DNA from 2 places in the Paenibacillus sp. LX16 genome. Region 2 is predicted to be linked to the other one. Evidence: riboswitches for the same ligand, from Rfam matches in the RefSeq annotation. Region 2 holds a riboswitch; the other holds the start of a gene.
The links. Region 2 has a riboswitch for FMN ahead of T3H97_RS06615 (DMT family transporter). Riboswitches for the same ligand answer to the same signal wherever they lie in the genome.
Positions count from the first base shown of each region.

Region 1: it holds a riboswitch for FMN, as region 2 does, so the genes downstream of both, ribE (riboflavin synthase) here and T3H97_RS06615 (DMT family transporter) in region 2, are expected to answer to the same signal.

Region 1 is NZ_CP141152.1:3,444,822-3,447,966, reverse strand. It holds gene T3H97_RS15175 (thiamine pyrophosphate-dependent enzyme) at 1-175, shown strand, start outside; gene T3H97_RS15170 (IDEAL domain-containing protein) at 395-862, shown strand; FMN riboswitch at 931-1,104, shown strand; gene ribE (riboflavin synthase) at 1,435-2,100, shown strand; gene ribB (3,4-dihydroxy-2-butanone-4-phosphate synthase) at 2,161-2,844, shown strand; gene ribH (6,7-dimethyl-8-ribityllumazine synthase) at 2,924-3,145, shown strand, end outside.
Region 2 is NZ_CP141152.1:1,439,282-1,442,426, reverse strand. It holds gene T3H97_RS06625 (ABC transporter ATP-binding protein) at 1-902, shown strand, start outside; gene T3H97_RS06620 (ABC transporter permease) at 895-1,590, shown strand; FMN riboswitch at 1,712-1,856, shown strand; gene T3H97_RS06615 (DMT family transporter) at 2,028-2,975, shown strand.

The DNA of each region.
Region 1 (3,145 bases), 2.0 Mb from region 2:
GATTACGTACAATCCGGAAGACAAGGGGAAACGGATTCCAGCTGCTGAATGGTTGAAATTAATGGGTAAAACGAAGCATCTTCTCAAGGAGGAGGCTACGCTGGCTACCTTTGAGCAGGAGATTGAGCGTCGCTGGACTATCCTGAAAAAGAAACATGAAATTTCAGAGCTATAATTACGTTTTTTGCATAATCATCGATTAACATTGTTAGCCGCTGTTATCGTAGTGGTTCGATCAAGATTCTTTGCGCTTATTGCGCAAAGAATCTTTTTTGTCGTTTATGGGTTGAAGCATAAAAAAACAGGTAATGATTTCCGATATAGGAGTGGAGGCCTATAAGAGGCACGTTAAAAAGTTTTCTTCTGAATTTTAAGATGCAATGAGGTGCAGGTAATGATTAAGCTGAATACAGTTGAAATAATCGAAATTATAAAGAAGCAGATCCCTAAGGTTATGAACATCAAGCCAGTGGAGCTAAAGTTTACGGATGATTTTGGACGGGCATCGTTGGCAGCGACAGAACACAAATTCACGCTGACGAACCAGCATTATTCTGCCAAGGTGATGGATTGCGTGTTAGAAACACAGGTACGCCCCATTTTAATGTGCGAAATTATTTATTTTCTGAAATGCGAGTTTATTGACGGACATGTTGATGTGCGCCTGGATTATGAAGCATGTTCTGAGGAAGGGCGGGGACCTGTTGCTTCAGCCGTAATTACCTTTGATCATGCAACAGAGTTGGGAGTCGAGGAATTGGCCGATTTGATTGACTTGGCGCTTCATATGAATGACAAAACCTGGTTTGAAGAACTCTCCAGCCAATATGTCAAAACCAAAGCAGGAGCTTCTATTAGATAACTTGCTTTTTTTAGAAGTCGGTGCTAATATACGTAACAAGTTTAATGTTAATTCAATTAAATAAGAGCAAGATCCTTCGGGGCGGGGCGAAATTCCCCACCGGCGGTGATGACATGTTTGTGGATCGTTTTTGTGAGAAACAGCATGGCTTAGTCCGTGACCCGGATGCTGAATGATCGGCAGAAGGTGGACCTGGTGCAAATCCGGGACCGACAGTATAGTCTGGATGGGAGAAGGATACGAAGCGCATGTGCATGACGTGACATGTGCCGATTTTTAGCATACCCAATTGTGCGTACGGCTTATTTCGTTGTAGGACAGCATCGGGCGATAGCTTGCTTAAGCTTTCTTTTTGATGGTGTTCAGAGCGTATTTGGTTGTATCCTCAGTCATGCTTTCTATTGGCAAACCTATGATTTCATGTCGTCTTAAGATGCATATGAACTGCGCTTGTATACTACAAATGTGACTCTCATCACCCCCATGACGGATTGAATCCGAACTGGGGGTTTTTTGCGCTTATAGCCGATGAATTAGGGATAAACTGAAATGTAGTGGAAAGGAGTGAAGGCATGTTTACCGGATTGGTCGAGGAAGTGGGTCGCATTCAAACGATTTCTAAAAGCGGTGAAGCGATGGTGCTGGGGATTTCGGGTTCCGTGGTGTTGGGCGATTTGAAAATAGGAGACAGTGTCTCGGTGAATGGCGTTTGCCTGACAGCGATACAGATCGGTACGAAAGACTTTAAGGTTGATGTGATGCCGGAAACCTTTCGCAGCAGTAATCTGAAAGAGTTGAGATCAGGCAGCCGAATCAATCTGGAGCGAGCGATGGCGGCGAGCGGAAGGTTCGGAGGACATATCGTGCAAGGACATGTGGACGGGACGGGAACGATTCGCGGGGTGACATCAGACCAGAATGCAGTTGTGTTCGAAATTGAGCCTAAAAATCAAACATTATTTAAATATATTCTTCTCAAAGGGTCAATCACAATTGATGGTATCAGCCTCACAGTCGCACAGCGTACGGGAGATACCTTTGCCGTATCCATTATTCCCCACACCTTATCCGAAACGGCCTTACAAGCCAAACGTGAGGGGGATACCGTCAATATCGAATGCGATATTTTGGGCAAATATGTAGAACAGCTTTTAAGTTACAGAGGTGCAGCGGAGGCGGAGAGAGTAGAAAAGGCTCCTCTCAGTTTGGACTATTTGGCGAAACACGGCTTTGCCTGATATTGAATGGTAAGCCTGTTTAGGAGCATTCGTGGCACAAGACATAAGGAGGAAAGTGTTATGGATAGAGGTAGCCAAACAAGTGCAATGGCAAACTTCATAGAGCATGGCGAGTTGGAACATGACGAAGAGATTCGTTTGGATTCCATCGAAGAAGCGTTGGAGGACTTAAAAAAAGGTAAGGTCGTCATTGTAGTCGATGATGAACAGCGCGAAAATGAAGGCGATTTTATCGCTTTGGCTGAAAAAGCGTCGCCTGAGGTCATTAATTTCATGATTACAGAAGGTCGCGGGTTGGTCTGTGTGCCAATCACACGACAAAGAGCCGAGGTCTTGGAATTGCATCCTATGGTAGAGCAAAATACAGATTTCCACGGTACTGCCTTTACGGTATCGGTAGATCATATGGAGACAACAACGGGTATTTCAGCGGCCGAGCGCTCCTTGACTGTACGCGCCTTGGCAGACGAAGCAGTCACAGGAAGTGATTTCCGCAAGCCTGGTCACATGTTCCCGCTGATTGCTCGCGATGGTGGCGTCTTGCAGCGTGCTGGTCACACTGAAGCGGCTGTTGATCTGGCCCGACTCAGTGGCTTCAAGCCTGCTGGGGTCATTTGCGAAATTATAAAGGAAGATGGCTCAATGGCCCGCCTGCCTGATCTGGCAGTGGTCGCCAAGCGACATCAATTGAAGCTGATCAGTATTCAGCATTTGGTGGAATACCGTCGTCGTTTGTCATTGTAAAAATACATCTCGGTTCCAAGTAAATCTGAAGTATTATCCGAAGTCCCTAAATAATTAAACTAAGAGAGGTTGATTAAACATGGCACGTTTTCTAGAAGGTAATCTCGTATCGAACGGTTTAAAATATGGTATTGTGGTGGGCAGATTTAATGAGTTTATTACAAGCAAGCTGTTAAGCGGCGCAATTGACGCACTTCAACGACATGGTGCACAGGAAGATGAAATTGATGTAGCCTGGGTTCCGGGTGCATTTGAAATTTCACTAATTGCACAAAAAATGGCTGCAAGCGGCAAATATGAT
Region 2 (3,145 bases):
ATCAGTTGACCAAGGCCCTGAAGGGCAACGAAATTGTAGCGGGAGTCAGTATGAATGTGCGCAAGGGAGAAACCTATGGCTTTCTCGGCCCTAACGGGGCAGGCAAGACGACGATGATGAAAATGATTACGAATTTACTCAAGCCGACATCGGGTGAAATTGAATTATTCGGTGAGAAATTAACGCCAAAATCGTATCATCTGCTCGGACGGATGGGTTCGATTATTGAATACCCGATTTTTTATGACAGGCTAACGGCGCAGCAAAATCTCGAACTTCATTGTGAATACATGGGCTACTATAATAAGCAGGCTGTCCGGGATGCCCTGGAATTAGTGAACTTGCAGAATGCGGGTGACAAGTCGGTAAAAGACTTTTCACTGGGAATGAAACAGCGTCTCGGGATTGCCCGCGCTATTGCGACTAAGCCAGAGCTACTCATTTTGGATGAACCGATTAATGGTCTGGACCCCGTGGGAATCAAGGAAATCCGCCAATTATTCCATATGCTATGCAAGGAATATGGGATGACCCTGCTCGTGTCCAGTCATATTTTAGCGGAAATAGAGCAGATTGCGGATACGGTAGGCGTGATTAATCACGGAAGGCTGATTGAGGAAGTGTCGATGGAACAGGTGCGAGAAACCAATACGGAATATATCGAATTTACGACCAACGATTGTAAAAAAGCGACCTACGTCCTCTCCCATCATCTGAATCTGAATAATATAAGGGTACTAAATGAACAGAGTATACGTATTTACGATTCAAATGTACCGCAGAAACAAATTACGAAAACGCTCATTTTAAATGATATAGAGGTGGATTCCATTCATCAGAAAAGCAGCACGCTGGAAGACTACTTTTTACGGCTGTTAAACGGAGGTGATCTCCATGCTTAAATTGATGCAGTTGGAGCTGAAAAAATTTCATCTCGCGGGTTATATCCGATCAGCACTGATCGCCAATGCATGCATTCTTGGGCTGATCTGTATTATCGCACTGGACAGTCAAAGTGAAGGAATACCTGAATTTACACAGTACACTCAACTTTTGGATATAATAGACATTTTTGTAAGAGCCACATTTATTGTGTTTTCCTCCGTTTTGCTATGCCGCTTTATCGTCGGAGAATTTAAATCCAAATCGATTACGATCTTGTTCATGTATCCGATTCACCGTCAAAAGTTGATGATCGCCAAGCTCTTGGTTGTGCTGCTGTTTACGTTCTTGTCTATTATTATATCTGAAATAATCATTACGGCTGCTATTCATCTGCTCAACCAGTTTGTCTTGATTGTACCGGATAACCTTACTCTTTCGATACTGGGTCAACAATCAGCACGGACGTTAATCAATGCCGTTGCTGCCAGCTTTATGGGATTGGTTCCGCTGTATATGGGGATGCGAAGATACTCTGTACCCACCACCATTGTGACCTCAATCCTGATTGTAGCATTGCTTTTCTCCAATAATAACGGCGCTACACTTAGCTCCATAGCCCCCGTGCAAATTGGCTTCTCTATACTGGGAATGCTTGTGGCTTATGCGGCGATTCGACGTATTGAGTATAAGGATATTACCTCGTAATATGTAATTTCGTAGAGCGCTTTCGAAAAACAGATGAAAATCATTGTTAGATATACACACATTTTTCACTGGACTTCATTCTAAAACAGGTATATCCTATAGGAGAAATTAAAAACGGAATAAGGATCTTCGGGGTAGGGTGTGATTCCCAACCGGCGGTATGGCTCATGGAGCTAAGCCCGCGACTCTGTATCTGGCAACAGGATACGGACTGATTTGGTGAGATGCCAAAGCCGACGGTAAAGTCCGGATGGAAGAAGATCGAAATATCAACATGCCGCGAAGTGGATGAATACTGCGTTATTGGTTTTGCAGTAACTTCATTTAACTTGCATAAAGCGGCAAGTTTATTTGATCACCCCCGTCTTGCATGGCCTTTCGCCATGGACGGGGGTTTTTGTGCCACCGGTCCTGTATTCGCAAGGAGCTAATTGAGTATGAGTCAATCTTCTACTGTACTAACATCCAAAGGTTTTGATCGTAGCTCGCACATGAAAAACGGTTTTTGGCTGGTCGCAATTGGAGCGGCCTTGTGGGGCGCTGACCCGCTGTTTCGTATTATTTTGCTAAAATCATTTACTTCAACACAAATTGTACTTATGGAGCATATGCTGCTTTTCCTCGCTCTGACACCGATGTTGTGGAAGCATCGTGAGGAACTCAAAGCGGTACGGCTTCGTCAAGTTTTCGCTATTTTGTTCGTCTCGTGGGGCGGCTCGGCTCTGGCCAGCGTGATTTTTACCATGGCGCTCAGCAATGGTGATTTGAATGCTGTACTCTTGCTCCAGAAGCTTCAACCGCTGGTCGCTATTGTTCTAGCCCGTATTATTTTGAAGGAAATGTTGCCGCGTCATTTTGGATTATTAATTGTCGTCGCTCTGTTCGGGACGTATCTTCTGACCTTCGGTTGGTCGCTCCCCTTCGGGCATGTTCGTGATTTTGTCCAGGTCGGTAGTCTGCTTGCACTCGGTGCAGCAGTTCTATGGGGTGGTTCGACAGTCATGGGAAGTTACTTGCTTCGTTCAATGAAATATGAAACGGTAACCTCCCTCCGCTTCATGGTGGCGCTTCCTCTGCTGATTGTCCTCACCTCTGTAGAGCATGCGCCATGGAATATGCCTGCCGGTACATGGGTAGGCGCAGCTGTGATTATCAACTTGCTATTGCAGGCATTGCTTCCGGGTCTTCTTAGCTTATTGCTGTATTACAAAGGCTTAAGTACGACCAAAGCGTCTTATGCTACGATGGCAGAATTGAGCTTTCCCATGGTGGGTGTCGTGATTAATTGGATCGCATTTCAGCAAATCGTTACTGTAGCGCAATTGACTGGTTTTATGCTTATCTGGATTACGCTCTTTATGATTTCACGTCAGCAAAAAAATTAACAGTTCAATGTCCCTTTCATGACTCACCCAAGCCAAATTGTGAAGATGCTTTTGCATCTCCGATTTGGCTTTTTTATGTATTCGTATCCATATAAAATATAGTTCTTTAGACCCGTTTTTCAAAAAAAGTGTCTAAAACATGCTACTATTCCTCGTTTCCCAATGATTAC